DNA from 3 places in the Cytobacillus kochii genome. Region 2 is predicted to be linked to each of the others. Evidence: a T-box and tRNA genes for the amino acid it is inferred to sense, from the RefSeq annotation. Region 2 holds a T-box; the other regions hold tRNA genes.

Region 1 (4,812 bases), 2.2 Mb from region 2:
GGTTACCCGCGACAGGACGGAAAGACCCCGTGGAGCTTTACTGTAGCCTGATATTGAATTTTGGTACAGCTTGTACAGGATAGGTAGGAGCCTTAGAAGCCGGAGCGCTAGCTTCGGTGGAGGCGTCGGTGGGATACTACCCTGGCTGTATTGAAATTCTAACCCACATCCCTTATCGGGATGGGAGACAGTGTCAGGTGGGCAGTTTGACTGGGGCGGTCGCCTCCTAAAGAGTAACGGAGGCGCCCAAAGGTTCCCTCAGAATGGTTGGAAATCATTCGTAGAGTGTAAAGGCACAAGGGAGCTTGACTGCGAGACCTACAAGTCGAGCAGGGACGAAAGTCGGGCTTAGTGATCCGGTGGTTCCGCATGGAAGGGCCATCGCTCAACGGATAAAAGCTACCCCGGGGATAACAGGCTTATCTCCCCCAAGAGTCCACATCGACGGGGAGGTTTGGCACCTCGATGTCGGCTCATCGCATCCTGGGGCTGTAGTCGGTCCCAAGGGTTGGGCTGTTCGCCCATTAAAGCGGTACGCGAGCTGGGTTCAGAACGTCGTGAGACAGTTCGGTCCCTATCCGTCGTGGGCGCAGGAAATTTGAGAGGAGCTGTCCTTAGTACGAGAGGACCGGGATGGACGCACCGCTGGTGTACCAGTTGTCTTGCCAAAGGCATCGCTGGGTAGCTATGTGCGGAAGGGATAAGTGCTGAAAGCATCTAAGCATGAAGCCCCCCTCGAGATGAGATTTCCCATAGCGTAAGCTAGTAAGATCCCTGAAAGATGATCAGGTTGATAGGTTAGAGGTGGAAGTGTGGCGACACATGCAGCTGACTAATACTAATCGATCGAGGACTTAACCAAAACGAAAAGCGAAAGCGCCTTGCACAGGTGCGACAAGCATAAGACGGATTTGACAGGAGGTTGTTCTTTAACCTCATGACAAATTTGACTTATGACCTCGAGCACCTAGGCGCTGTAGCTGGACAATTCGAAATGCGGGCGGCTACTAGGCGCCGCAGCTGGACAGCACTACGTAAGTAGTATCCTACAGCACGCATTCAGGCGATTACTCAATAAATATCTTCTTCAACATTACCTAGTTTTGAGGGAACGATTCCCTTACAATTTCATAGTCCGGTGGCGATAGCGAGAAGGTCACACCCGTTCCCATACCGAACACGGAAGTTAAGCTTCTCAGCGCCGATGGTAGTTAGGGGCTGTCCCCTTGTGAGAGTAGGACGCTGCCGGGCAAACTACCCCATTTTTTGGGGTTATTTTTTGGCCCCTTGGTCAAGCGGTTAAGACACCGCCCTTTCACGGCGGTAACACGGGTTCGAATCCCGTAGGGGTCACCATTTTGGAGGATTAGCTCAGCTGGGAGAGCATCTGCCTTACAAGCAGAGGGTCGGCGGTTCGATCCCGTCATCCTCCACCATTTTTTTTGTATATTTGCCGGCCTAGCTCAATTGGTAGAGCAACTGACTTGTAATCAGTAGGTTGGGGGTTCAAGTCCTCTGGCCGGCACCACTCGTGCTTTGTACGAGCCATTAGCTCAGTTGGTAGAGCATCTGACTTTTAATCAGAGGGTCGAAGGTTCGAGTCCTTCATGGCTCACCATTTAAATTTGCGGGTGTGGCGGAATTGGCAGACGCACCAGACTTAGGATCTGGCGCCGCAAGGCGTGGGGGTTCGACTCCCTTCACCCGCATTAGTTTTATAATGAATAGTTGCGGAAGTAGTTCAGTGGTAGAACATCACCTTGCCAAGGTGAGGGTCGCGGGTTCGAATCCCGTCTTCCGCTCCAGATGCGCCCGTAGCTCAATTGGATAGAGCGTTTGACTACGGATCAAAAGGTTAGGGGTTCGACTCCTCTCGGGCGCGTTTTATTTCGGGAAGTAGCTCAGCTTGGTAGAGCACTTGGTTTGGGACCAAGGGGTCGCAGGTTCGAATCCTGTCTTCCCGACCACGAATACTTTTTAGGGGCCTTAGCTCAGCTGGGAGAGCGCCTGCTTTGCACGCAGGAGGTCAGCGGTTCGATCCCGCTAGGCTCCACCAATTTAATTTTTATAAAATATATTTTATGGCGGTGTAGCTCAGCTGGCTAGAGCGTACGGTTCATACCCGTGAGGTCGGGGGTTCGATCCCCTCCGCCGCTATTGCTTTTTTATTAATGGAGGAATACCCAAGTCTGGCTGAAGGGATCGGTCTTGAAAACCGACAGGGGTGTTAAAGCCCGCGGGGGTTCGAATCCCTCTTCCTCCGCCATTAATATTTATTATCGCGGGGTGGAGCAGTCCGGTAGCTCGTCGGGCTCATAACCCGAAGGTCGCAGGTTCAAATCCTGCCCCCGCAATCTGGTCCGGTAGTTCAGTTGGTTAGAATGCCTGCCTGTCACGCAGGAGGTCGCGGGTTCGAGTCCCGTCCGGACCGCCATTTACATATTTATTATTTTGGCTCAGTAGCTCAGTCGGTAGAGCAAAGGACTGAAAATCCTTGTGTCGGCGGTTCGATTCCGTCCTGAGCCACCATTTATTCTTTTTTGGAGGGGTAGCGAAGTGGCTAAACGCGGCGGACTGTAAATCCGCTCCTTCGGGTTCGGCAGTTCGAATCTGCCCCCCTCCACCATCTAGGGGTATAGTTTAATGGTAAAACGAAGGTCTCCAAAACCTTTGATGTGGGTTCAATTCCTACTACCCCTGCCAATAATGGCGATTGTGGCGAAGTGGTTAACGCATCGGATTGTGGTTCCGACATTCGTGGGTTCGATTCCCATCAGTCGCCCCATTTTTCAATTTACTTATTGGGCTATAGCCAAGTGGTAAGGCAACGGATTTTGATTCCGTCATTCGCAGGTTCGAACCCTGCTAGCCCAGTTTTATGGCAGCATAGCCAAGTGGTAAGGCAGAGGTCTGCAAAACCTTTATCCCCGGTTCAAATCCGGGTGTTGCCTTTATGCCGGTGTGGCGGAATTGGCAGACGCGCACGACTCAAAATCGTGTTCCTTCGGGAGTGTCGGTTCGACCCCGACCACCGGTATGTTGAAGTTCTTAAATGCGGGTGTAGTTTAGTGGTAAAACCTCAGCCTTCCAAGCTGATGATGAGGGTTCGATTCCCTTCACCCGCTTAAATAGGGGCCTATAGCTCAGCTGGTTAGAGCGCACGCCTGATAAGCGTGAGGTCGATGGTTCGAGTCCATTTAGGCCCACCATTTATATTATTCCGCAGTAGCTCAGTGGTAGAGCATTCGGCTGTTAACCGAACGGTCGTAGGTTCGAATCCTACCTGCGGAGCCATACATATTTTAGTTTGCGCCTTTAGCTCAGCTGGATAGAGCAACAGCCTTCTAAGCTGTGGGTCAGAGGTTCGAATCCTCTAAGGCGCGTCAAAGCTCTTAAATCTTCTATAAGGTTTATGAGCTTTTTTTGTATGATTAATTTTAAATTAAGCTTCTAGGCATCTAGTTGAAAGCTTTGTAGAAAAGTAAAAAAAAGCTTCCATAAATGGAAGCCAAAAAGGGGGATTTACACTTGTAATAGAAGTTTCTCCTAATAAATCTTTTTATATACCTATATTTTCTTTATTTTACATATTTCTCTCATTAACAAATTATTTCACTTTTCTAACACATATTATTAGTAAAATAGATGAGAAAGATTAGATGTTTAAGAAAGAGGGGCTTTTTATGAAGAAGTGGATATCAACGTTTTCTGTAATCATGATTATTTTTCTTGCTGCTTGTGGAAATGCGGGGAATGATGCAAACTCTAGTGGTGGCGAAGGATCAGTTCCTGCTGCAATCGATGCCAGTATCTCGATACCAAGTCAGATTAAAAGGAACGAAGAAGTACGCTTAGAAGTTACTGTTACTCAGGGAGACGAGTCTGTGGAAGATGCAGATGAAGTAAAATTTGAATTGTGGGAAGATGGGAAAAAGGATAATAGTGAATTAATAGAAGCAGAACACGAGAATGATGGAAAGTATGTTGCATCCTATACATTTGAAAAAGATGCTATCTATCATATTCAGTCACATGTCACCGCAAGAAGTATGCACACTATGCCTAAAGTTAAAGTGGCGGTAGGCAGTGCTGAAATAGATAGCGAAGAAGAAAATCAAGGCCATAGCACACATGAGCATGATGGAAATGTAGCGATACATATAAGTCCTACTGCTGATATTAAGACGAATGAGGAAACTCCATTTGATATTCATATTACGAAAGAAGAACAAGGACTTGAAGAGGCTAATGTGAGGTTAGAAATCGTTCAAACGATTGATGAACATCAGGTGGCTTGGGTAGATGCAGTAGAGGAAACTAGTGGGATGTATACAGCAACACATGCATTTACTGATAATGGAACATACAAGATTGTCGTTCATGTTGAAAATGATGAAGGATTACATGAACATAGTGAATTTGAGGTCATAGTAAATTAACAGTAAAAGAAAGATATTTGCATATGCAAATATCTTTTTTATCTTATTTAATAATGTACTTTTGTTACGCAAGTGAAGTTGCCTTTAATATTGATGAATTTTATACTAATCATAATCAAACTTTCACACTATAAAGAAGAAGCCCTTTATAATAGAAGTAAGTAATTGAAATCAGGAGAGAATAACTAATGACAAATACTCATTTATTTTTTAATACAAGCATTGGTAAACAGAAACCTAATAGTATAAGGAATAAAGAACAAGTGTGTCCGTTCTGTCAGAGAGAACAATTGACGAACATTATTGCGGAGGATGGTCCAATCATTTGGTTGGAGAATAAATATCCCGTATTAGAAAATGCTCATCAAACGGT
Region 2 (4,812 bases):
AAGTAAAAATGGGGCAACCCTTGGAAGATATGTAACAAGACCCATGCCAATAATTAACCAAAGTACTTCATTGCTCATTTTGCCGATCCCCTCTCTTCATTCCTTCTATAACCTCAACAAGAACGGAAGAAATTAAAGTTGCTATAACAATTGACCATCCTGTTGAAAGTGCACCTGTAAAGGTAAAAATAGTGTTTAATCCGGCAGCAATAGCAGCAAGGTAAACAACCTTAGCACTCCCTTTCATCGAAGGAACAAGTAGACCAATAAACATCGCATATAACGCAACTGTCATGCTTTCTTGTAACACTTGTGGCAAGTTTGCACCAACGACGTATCCAAGGGCCGTAAAAGTAACCCAGCTCATATACCCAATGATATTCACACCTAAAATAAAGCCAGTTTTTTGCACACCGTCTTTTGTAGCAATAACTGAAAAAGATTCATCTGTAATGCCGAATGAATAGAGGGCCTTTTTCATTAGTTTGTCATCTTCTGCTTTTTCATTAAGCGCTGTACTCATCAGAAAATGGCGAATATTAACAATAAACGTTGTAAAAATAATTTCAAAAGTACTCGTTCCTAAACTAATTAAGCTAAGTGCCATATATTGTGATGCACCTGCAAAAACAACCATACTCATAAGTACGGTCTCTATAAAAGATAAACCTGCTGTCTTTGCTAATAAGCCAAAAGTAAGTGCAACGGGGGCATAACCAATCGCAATACTTACACCAGCCTGCAACCCTTTTCGAAATGGTACTTCTCTTGTTTGTAACAATAGCTCCGCCAAGATTTCTCCCTACCCTTCATCCCCAAAAATAGTATAATATTGAATAAATAAACTGATTAGTTATTTGTACAATATATTATACATTTGTACGTTATATTAAACAATCATTTTCGGAGGAATTATGGATAATATTCAAAAAAATATCGGCGTTAACTTAAAAAATCTACGTAAAGCACGAGGTTTAAGTCTAGATACTACAGCCAACTTAACTAATGTAAGTAAAGCGATGCTTGGACAAATAGAACGTGGTGAATCCAACCCAACAGTGACAACATTATGGAAGATTGCCACAGGATTACAAGTTTCCTTCTCATCTTTAATTCAGGAACAGCAGTCTCCTATTCATGTGGTTAATCGCCATGATATCAGTCCCATTATGGAGTATAGTGGGAAATATCGCGTATATCCGGTCTTCCCATTTGACCCAAGGAAAAAGTTTGAAATTTTTACTGTCGAGATTGAGACAGGTTATGAACATCTATCAGAAAAACATAATGAAGGTGTTGAAGAGTATGTAACGGTGATTACTGGTACACTACAACTTGAAATTAATGAACAACAATATACCATTCAACCAGGTAATTCCATCCGTTTCTCCGCCAACAAGGCTCATACGTATCGCAATATTGGGGAAGATATGATTATTTATCAAACAGTTTTGTATTACCCTTAAGTTTAAGGGTTGCAATTCTGTTTCTTTTTTTGTAGAATCATTTCATAGCTAATGATTCTGAAAATAATAGAGGAGTGATCCTATTCACCAATTAGACGAAGATGGCTATTTGCATCCTGAAGAGTCAACGGTCATTCAAAAGATAAGTAAAAAAACAACGATAGAGCCAAATGCAATAGCCGTAGTCACTAGCCTATATCGCATTGGCCAAGGCATTAAAAATAAGCTAGAGCAAGAAGTGTTAGCCAAGCATAAAATCTCTTGGACTTCCTTTTCGATTCTTTATGATTTATGGATATATGGAAAAATGGAAACAAAAGAGCTTGCCCTTTCTGCAGGTGTATCAAAAGCAACAATCAGTAATATTATGCGTACATTAGAGAATAAGTCATTTTGCAGAAGGGAAACCGACCCAAGAGATCGCCGAAATACCTTTGTTGTGATTACCCCTAAGGGTAAAGAAGTCATTGAAGAGCTTTATCCCGAATTTCATGAGGGAGAAATCTCCATTGTTAAAGGGTTAAAAACGGACGATCAAAAGCAATTAGCTGCAACCCTTTACCGGCTCATTAAAGACAATAAATTTTAATAAAGAAAAAGTGATGATAGAAGTCTTAGTAGCAACCTCCTCCCTATCACAGAGAGCCGACAAATGACTGAGAGTCGGTATAAAGGATGAAGCGAATTACAACTTCTTGAACTTTCATTGCTACTTGCAATGAACGGCTACGTTCGTTAAATGTTGAGGTGGAGAAGTATTATACTTCTCAATTAGGGTGGTAACGCGTGAAATCCACGTCCCTTTTATTAGGGATGTGGATTTTTATTATTTATTAAGGATGTGAATAATTGTGAAAGAAAAATTATCAGAACAGCAATTAAAAGAGTTACAGAGACAATTAAAGTTATACAAACAAGGTGTGCAAGAAATAATACCCACTGAAGAATTAGAAGAAAAGTTAGCAAAATCTATTTTATTAAATAAACCTTTAAAGATAAAACTTGGCTTAGACCCTTCAGCTCCTGACGTTCATTTAGGTCATACGGTTGTTTTAAAGAAGTTAAAGCAATTCCAAGATAATGGTCATACGATTCAATTATTAATTGGGGATTTTACTGGTAAGATTGGTGATCCAACAGGTAAGTCCATCGCTAGAAAGCCGTTAACCGATGAAGAAGTGAAGCATAACGCCCAAACTTATTTTGAGCAATTCGGTAAAGTACTCGATATGGAAAAAGTTGAATTACATTATAATTCAACATGGCTCTCTCAACTTAAGTTTGATGATGTCATTCAATTAGCTGGTAAAATTACCATTGCCCGTTTAATGGAACGTGATGACTTTGAAGAAAGAATTGCCTTCGGGAAGCCGATTTCTTTACACGAATTCTTCTACCCAGTCATGCAAGGATACGATTCTGTTGTGCTTGAATGTGATATTGAGTTAGGGGGCACCGATCAGCACTTTAATGTCCTTATGGGTCGGCACTTTCAAGAGAAATTTGGAAAACCTAAGCAAATTGCACTGCTGATGCCACTACTTGAAGGATTAGATGGCGTTGAGAAAATGTCAAAATCGAAGAATAATTATATCGGTATTAATGAACCAGCAAACGAAATGTACGGGAAAGCAATGTCCATTCCGGATGAACTCATGGAGAAGTATTTTACACTTATTACACCTCTTACACCTGAAGAAATAACTGAAATAGAAGAAGGGCTAGATAAGCAAACCCTCCATCCACGTGATGTAAAAATGCAATTAGCAAAGCTAATTGTACAAATGAACCATGATGAAGAAGCAGCTGAAAAAGCAGAACAACAATTTATTACGATTTTCCAAAAAGGAGAATTACCTGAAGATCTGCCGACAATGATATGGTCTGGCCCAACTTCTATCACCATTGTGCAATTGTTAGTGAATACAGGCTTACTACCTTCAAAATCCGAGGCAAAAAGAATGATTGCTGGTGGCGCAATTAAAATAAATGGTAAAAAAATCACCACTGAAATGGAAACGACTACGATTAGCCATAATATGATTGTTTCAGTAGGTAAAAGAAAATTCATGAAATTATTGGTAAAGAATTAGGTTGTGAGGTAATTTGCATAGTCACCTTTTATCAGGTGGCTATTTCTATGTTTACGCTTCTCCTACTAGTCATTCGCCAACTAGAAAGTCCACTTGCACCAATAAGTTGTGACAGTATCACCGTTTATGAATATTGTCCATTAGAAGATCAAGGGTGTACGGTTTTATGAAGAAATTGCTATCTTAGATTATGCTTCATTACAAGATTTGATCAACCATTTCTTCACCAAGTCAAAATCATTAAATAGAAGCCACCCTGGTATCGTATTTATTAACATTCTATTGAAGAAACATAAAAATCAACTCCCGCACCACAAAAAAAGAGCCCATTAACGGACTCTTTCTCACACTAAAATCTTCATTTATGCAAGTATTGCACGGTCACTGTTCATTTTTTCACCACGAATTTGTTGAAACTCATTTAATAATTTTTCAACCGTAAGCTGCGATTTTTGCTTCTCATCCGCAGAGAAAATAATCTGGCCTTTATCCATCATAATTAACCGGTTTCCTAGGTCAATCGCTTGCTGCATATTATGAGTTACCATTAATGTCGTTAATTGGAATTTATCAACAATTTCTTTCGTTAAATTCGTAATCAATTCTGCCCGGGATGGATCTAATGCAGCCGTATGCTCATCCAATAAAAGGATTTTAGGTTCAGTGAAGGTTGCCATTAAAAGAGACAATGCCTGCCTCTCACCACCTGATAATAAACCTACTTTTGCTTGCAGTCTGTTTTCCAAACCTAAATGAAGCATCTCTAATTTTTCTTGAAAAAACGCTTTTCTTTTTTTCGAAACGCCTATATGCAAGCCGCGTGATCTCGTTCTTGTGTAGGCAATAGCTAAGTTCTCTTCAATCGTCATTGCAGGTGCAGTCCCTGCCATTGGATCTTGGAATACGCGCCCTATTAGACGTGCCCGTTTATTTTCCTTTACATTCGATACATTTTTTCTATCAATAATTACTTGACCGACATCCGGTATTAACTTCCCTGAGATAATGTTCATTAAAGTCGATTTTCCTGCCCCATTACTACCAATGACCGTCATAAAATCGCCTTGATGAAGATCGAGATTCATCTGTGTTAGTGCAATCTTCTCATCTGGTGTGCCTTCATTGAAGATTTTATGAATCTGATTTAATTCAAGCATGTCGTCACCCCTCTCTTCTACTTATTCCATTCCTGCTTGAAGCATTCGTTTTTTCTTTCGTTGTCTCTCTTTTTGCTTCTCAAGAATCTTCGGTAG
Region 3 (4,812 bases), 140 kb from region 2:
AATGCCAAAGATTTATCCATGGGAGTCAGACTGCGAGTGATAAGATCCGTAGTCAAGAGGGAAACAGCCCAGACCACCAGCTAAGGTCCCAAAGTATACGTTAAGTGGAAAAGGATGTGGAGTTGCTTAGACAACCAGGATGTTGGCTTAGAAGCAGCCACCATTTAAAGAGTGCGTAATAGCTCACTGGTCGAGTGACTCCGCGCCGAAAATGTACCGGGGCTAAACGTATCACCGAAGCTGTGGATTGAACATCGTTGATGTTCAGTGGTAGGAGAGCGTTCTAAGGGCGTTGAAGCTAGACCGTAAGGACTGGTGGAGCGCTTAGAAGTGAGAATGCCGGTATGAGTAGCGAAAGATGGGTGAGAATCCCATCCACCGAATGCCTAAGGTTTCCTGAGGAAGGCTCGTCCGCTCAGGGTTAGTCGGGACCTAAGCCGAGGCTGAAAAGCGTAGGCGATGGACAACAGGTTGATATTCCTGTACCACCGTATTCTGTTTGAGTGATGGGGGGACGCAGGAGGATAGGGTAAGCGCACGATTGGATGTGCGTCTAAGCAGTTAGAGGGACCATGAGGCAAATCCCATGGTCATATACCTTGAGCTGTGATAGCGAGGGAAATTTAGTACCGAAGTTCTTGATTCCACACTGCCAAGAAAAGCCTCTAGCGAGGAATAAGGTGCCCGTACCGCAAACCGACACAGGTAGGCGAGGAGAGAATCCTAAGGTGAGCGAGAGAACTCTCGTTAAGGAACTCGGCAAAATGACCCCGTAACTTCGGGAGAAGGGGTGCTCATTAGGGTGTTAAAGCCTTGATGAGCCGCAGTGAATAGGCCCAGGCGACTGTTTAGCAAAAACACAGGTCTCTGCGAAGCCGCAAGGCGAAGTATAGGGGCTGACGCCTGCCCGGTGCTGGAAGGTTAAGAGGAGAGGTTAGCTCACGCGAAGCTTTGAATCGAAGCCCCAGTAAACGGCGGCCGTAACTATAACGGTCCTAAGGTAGCGAAATTCCTTGTCGGGTAAGTTCCGACCCGCACGAAAGGCGTAACGATCTGGGCACTGTCTCAACGAGAGACTCGGTGAAATTATAGTACCTGTGAAGATGCAGGTTACCCGCGACAGGACGGAAAGACCCCGTGGAGCTTTACTGTAGCCTGATATTGAATTTTGGTACAGCTTGTACAGGATAGGTAGGAGCCTTAGAAGCCGGAGCGCTAGCTTCGGTGGAGGCGTCGGTGGGATACTACCCTGGCTGTATTGAAATTCTAACCCACATCCCTTATCGGGATGGGAGACAGTGTCAGGTGGGCAGTTTGACTGGGGCGGTCGCCTCCTAAAGAGTAACGGAGGCGCCCAAAGGTTCCCTCAGAATGGTTGGAAATCATTCGTAGAGTGTAAAGGCACAAGGGAGCTTGACTGCGAGACCTACAAGTCGAGCAGGGACGAAAGTCGGGCTTAGTGATCCGGTGGTTCCGCATGGAAGGGCCATCGCTCAACGGATAAAAGCTACCCCGGGGATAACAGGCTTATCTCCCCCAAGAGTCCACATCGACGGGGAGGTTTGGCACCTCGATGTCGGCTCATCGCATCCTGGGGCTGTAGTCGGTCCCAAGGGTTGGGCTGTTCGCCCATTAAAGCGGTACGCGAGCTGGGTTCAGAACGTCGTGAGACAGTTCGGTCCCTATCCGTCGTGGGCGCAGGAAATTTGAGAGGAGCTGTCCTTAGTACGAGAGGACCGGGATGGACGCACCGCTGGTGTACCAGTTGTCTTGCCAAAGGCATCGCTGGGTAGCTATGTGCGGAAGGGATAAGTGCTGAAAGCATCTAAGCATGAAGCCCCCCTCGAGATGAGATTTCCCATAGCGCAAGCTAGTAAGATCCCTGAAAGATGATCAGGTTGATAGGTTAGAGGTGGAAGTGTGGCGACACATGTAGCTGACTAATACTAATCGATCGAGGACTTAACCAAAAACGAAAAGCGAAAGCGCCTTGCACAGGTGCGACAAGCATAAGAGACAGATTTGACAGGAGGTTGTTCTTTAACCTCATGAAAAATTTGACTTATGACCTCGAGCACCTAGGCGCTGTAGCTGGACAATACGAAATGCGGGCGGCTCCTAGCCGCCGCAGCTAGACAGCACTACGTAAGTAGTAGCCTACAGCACGCATTCAGGCGATTACTCAAAACAATCTTCTTCAACATTACCTAGTTTTCAGAGAATGATTTAAAATTTCTCTTGAAATTTTCATAAAAGACGTTATAATAATAAATGTCTTTAAAAAGTCCGGTGGCGATAGCGAGAAGGTCACACCCGTTCCCATACCGAACACGGAAGTTAAGCTTCTCAGCGCCGATGGTAGTTAGGGGCTGTCCCCTTGTGAGAGTAGGACGTTGCCGGGCATACATACTATTATATTATTCCGCAGTAGCTCAGTGGTAGAGCATTCGGCTGTTAACCGAACGGTCGTAGGTTCGAATCCTACCTGCGGAGCCAATGGAGAGCTGTCCGAGCTGGCCGAAGGAGCACGATTGGAAATCGTGTAGGCGGTTTATAGCCGTCTCAAGGGTTCAAATCCCTTGCTCTCCGCCATTAAACATATAAACTGGCCCCTTGGTCAAGCGGTTAAGACACCGCCCTTTCACGGCGGTAACACGGGTTCGAATCCCGTAGGGGTCACCATTTTGGAGGATTAGCTCAGCTGGGAGAGCATCTGCCTTACAAGCAGAGGGTCGGCGGTTCGATCCCGTCATCCTCCACCATTCATATTATCGCGGGGTGGAGCAGTCCGGTAGCTCGTCGGGCTCATAACCCGAAGGTCGCAGGTTCAAATCCTGCCCCCGCAATTTGGTCCGGTAGTTCAGTTGGTTAGAATGCCTGCCTGTCACGCAGGAGGTCGCGGGTTCGAGTCCCGTCCGGACCGCCACTACATAAATTCACACAAATGTATTAAAAACATATTGTAAAACGTATAAGTTTTGGCTCAGTAGCTCAGTCGGTAGAGCAAAGGACTGAAAATCCTTGTGTCGGCGGTTCGATTCCGTCCTGAGCCACCATTTGCCGGCCTAGCTCAATTGGTAGAGCAACTGACTTGTAATCAGTAGGTTGGGGGTTCAAGTCCTCTGGCCGGCATCGTTTTTCATGGAGGGGTAGCGAAGTGGCTAAACGCGGCGGACTGTAAATCCGCTCCTTCGGGTTCGGCAGTTCGAATCTGCCCCCCTCCACCATCTAGGGGTATAGTTTAATGGTAAAACGAAGGTCTCCAAAACCTTTGATGTGGGTTCGATTCCTACTACCCCTGCCAATTATGGCGGTTGTGGCGAAGTGGTTAACGCATCGGATTGTGGTTCCGACATTCGTGGGTTCGATTCCCATCAGCCGCCCCATTATTTTAAATTCACTTTTTTTGCTTTCATGCATAGAATATACAAATGGGCTATAGCCAAGTGGTAAGGCAACGGATTTTGATTCCGTCATTCGCAGGTTCGAACCCTGCTAGCCCAGCCAGATTTGCGGAAGTAGTTCAGTGGTAGAACATCACCTTGCCAAGGTGAGGGTCGCGGGTTCGAATCCCGTCTTCCGCTCCAAATATTCATTTATATTGATGGCGGCATAGCCAAGTGGTAAGGCAGAGGTCTGCAAAACCTTCACCACCGGTTCAAATCCGGTTGCCGCCTCCAATACATATTCATTAGTTTTTATACACCTCATGCCGGGGTGGCGGAACTGGCAGACGCACAGGACTTAAAATCCTGCGGTAGGTGACTACCGTACCGGTTCGATTCCGGTCCTCGGCACCATAATTAAATAAAAGAATATTTGCCGGTGTGGCGGAATTGGCAGACGCGCACGACTCAAAATCGTGTTCCATCACGGAGTGTCGGTTCGACCCCGACCACCGGTATTTGCGGGTGTAGTTTAGTGGTAAAACCTCAGCCTTCCAAGCTGATGATGAGGGTTCGATTCCCTTCACCCGCTTATATGGAAGTTAAGGACTGTAGACAATCTCTATTTATTAGTAGATTGCCTACAGTCTTTTTTTAGTAGAAATGACTAGTTATGGTGTTTTTTACTAAACTTAAAGAAGTGTATAATGACTTAAAGTGAAGAAATGGATGAAAGGCTCCAGTAACGTGAAATGCATTCTCCTTAAAAAAATATATGTAGAATACAGGTTGGTTAACAAGAAATATGCTGGAAATGAAAACTTTTCGGATTGATGGTTGACAGGATAGCTTTTATTAGATAAAATTTTCTTTGAAGTTGATAATCATTATCAATGACGTGATGATGATCTAAAATGTTCGGATGGAGTGAATGACCTTGTCTAGATTATTTACTGAAGACTTAAGAATTGCATACGGTGATAGAGAGATTGTGAAGAACTTAAACATGATGATACCAGACGGTGAGATTACGGCTATTATTGGGCCGAATGGTTGCGGTAAATCGACTGTCTTAAAGACGATTGCAAGAATTATCCAAGCCAAAGCTGGGTCTGTATATCTTGATGGTAAGCAAATCAGTAAGGAATCGACAAAAGCGATTGCACAAAAAATGGCCATTCTTCCTCAATCTCCTGATGCTCCTGAAGGCTTAACAGTTTCAGAGCTAGTATCTTATGGAAGATTTCCATATCAAAAGGGTATGGGGAGATTAACAGCAAAAGATCGCCAGGTGATAGATTGGGCACTCCAAGTAACAGGAATTGCAGAATTTAAAGATAGAGAAGTAGATGCATTGTCTGGTGGACAGCGGCAAAGAGTATGGATTGCGATGGCTTTGGCTCAAGAAACTGATATAATTTTATTG

The links. The T-box of region 2 lies ahead of tyrS (tyrosine--tRNA ligase). A T-box ahead of a tRNA ligase gene usually reads a tRNA of that ligase, here a tRNA-Tyr.
Region 1: it has a tRNA-Tyr gene. The T-box ahead of tyrS (tyrosine--tRNA ligase) is inferred to sense a tRNA for this amino acid. The anticodon was not compared.
Region 3: it has a tRNA-Tyr gene. The T-box ahead of tyrS (tyrosine--tRNA ligase) is inferred to sense a tRNA for this amino acid. The anticodon was not compared.

The regions. Positions count from the first base shown of each region.
Region 1 is NZ_CP085254.1:3,804,825-3,809,636, reverse strand. Features, by position in the region: rRNA gene LG276_RS19550 (23S ribosomal RNA) at 1-862, shown strand, start outside; rRNA gene rrf (5S ribosomal RNA) at 1,135-1,251, shown strand; tRNA gene LG276_RS19540 (tRNA-Glu) at 1,282-1,356, shown strand; tRNA gene LG276_RS19535 (tRNA-Val) at 1,361-1,436, shown strand; tRNA gene LG276_RS19530 (tRNA-Thr) at 1,453-1,528, shown strand; tRNA gene LG276_RS19525 (tRNA-Lys) at 1,543-1,618, shown strand; tRNA gene LG276_RS19520 (tRNA-Leu) at 1,628-1,709, shown strand; tRNA gene LG276_RS19515 (tRNA-Gly) at 1,731-1,805, shown strand; tRNA gene LG276_RS19510 (tRNA-Arg) at 1,809-1,882, shown strand; tRNA gene LG276_RS19505 (tRNA-Pro) at 1,891-1,967, shown strand; tRNA gene LG276_RS19500 (tRNA-Ala) at 1,981-2,056, shown strand; tRNA gene LG276_RS19495 (tRNA-Met) at 2,084-2,157, shown strand; tRNA gene LG276_RS19490 (tRNA-Ser) at 2,174-2,266, shown strand; tRNA gene LG276_RS19485 (tRNA-Met) at 2,281-2,354, shown strand; tRNA gene LG276_RS19480 (tRNA-Asp) at 2,358-2,434, shown strand; tRNA gene LG276_RS19475 (tRNA-Phe) at 2,454-2,529, shown strand; tRNA gene LG276_RS19470 (tRNA-Tyr) at 2,543-2,626, shown strand; tRNA gene LG276_RS19465 (tRNA-Trp) at 2,630-2,703, shown strand; tRNA gene LG276_RS19460 (tRNA-His) at 2,710-2,785, shown strand; tRNA gene LG276_RS19455 (tRNA-Gln) at 2,803-2,874, shown strand; tRNA gene LG276_RS19450 (tRNA-Cys) at 2,881-2,951, shown strand; tRNA gene LG276_RS19445 (tRNA-Leu) at 2,956-3,037, shown strand; tRNA gene LG276_RS19440 (tRNA-Gly) at 3,055-3,125, shown strand; tRNA gene LG276_RS19435 (tRNA-Ile) at 3,133-3,209, shown strand; tRNA gene LG276_RS19430 (tRNA-Asn) at 3,220-3,294, shown strand; tRNA gene LG276_RS19425 (tRNA-Arg) at 3,310-3,383, shown strand; gene LG276_RS19420 (FixH family protein) at 3,684-4,439, shown strand; gene LG276_RS19415 (DUF4931 domain-containing protein) at 4,628-4,812, shown strand, end outside.
Region 2 is NZ_CP085254.1:1,561,561-1,566,372, reverse strand. Features, by position in the region: gene LG276_RS08340 (AzlD domain-containing protein) at 1-78, opposite strand, end outside; gene LG276_RS08335 (AzlC family ABC transporter permease) at 68-793, opposite strand; gene LG276_RS08330 (helix-turn-helix domain-containing protein) at 915-1,466, shown strand; gene LG276_RS08325 (MarR family transcriptional regulator) at 1,576-2,055, shown strand; T-box leader at 2,060-2,272, shown strand; gene tyrS (tyrosine--tRNA ligase) at 2,318-3,559, shown strand; gene LG276_RS08315 (hypothetical protein) at 3,607-3,729, shown strand; gene LG276_RS08310 (ABC transporter ATP-binding protein) at 3,922-4,716, opposite strand; gene LG276_RS08305 (ABC transporter permease) at 4,738-4,812, opposite strand, start outside.
Region 3 is NZ_CP085254.1:1,424,872-1,429,683, forward strand. Features, by position in the region: rRNA gene LG276_RS07580 (23S ribosomal RNA) at 1-1,970, shown strand, start outside; rRNA gene rrf (5S ribosomal RNA) at 2,286-2,402, shown strand; tRNA gene LG276_RS07590 (tRNA-Asn) at 2,422-2,496, shown strand; tRNA gene LG276_RS07595 (tRNA-Ser) at 2,499-2,592, shown strand; tRNA gene LG276_RS07600 (tRNA-Glu) at 2,608-2,682, shown strand; tRNA gene LG276_RS07605 (tRNA-Val) at 2,687-2,762, shown strand; tRNA gene LG276_RS07610 (tRNA-Met) at 2,773-2,846, shown strand; tRNA gene LG276_RS07615 (tRNA-Asp) at 2,850-2,926, shown strand; tRNA gene LG276_RS07620 (tRNA-Phe) at 2,981-3,056, shown strand; tRNA gene LG276_RS07625 (tRNA-Thr) at 3,060-3,132, shown strand; tRNA gene LG276_RS07630 (tRNA-Tyr) at 3,144-3,227, shown strand; tRNA gene LG276_RS07635 (tRNA-Trp) at 3,231-3,304, shown strand; tRNA gene LG276_RS07640 (tRNA-His) at 3,311-3,386, shown strand; tRNA gene LG276_RS07645 (tRNA-Gln) at 3,433-3,507, shown strand; tRNA gene LG276_RS07650 (tRNA-Gly) at 3,513-3,587, shown strand; tRNA gene LG276_RS07655 (tRNA-Cys) at 3,607-3,680, shown strand; tRNA gene LG276_RS07660 (tRNA-Leu) at 3,712-3,800, shown strand; tRNA gene LG276_RS07665 (tRNA-Leu) at 3,822-3,904, shown strand; tRNA gene LG276_RS07670 (tRNA-Gly) at 3,908-3,978, shown strand; gene LG276_RS07675 (ABC transporter ATP-binding protein) at 4,324-4,812, shown strand, end outside.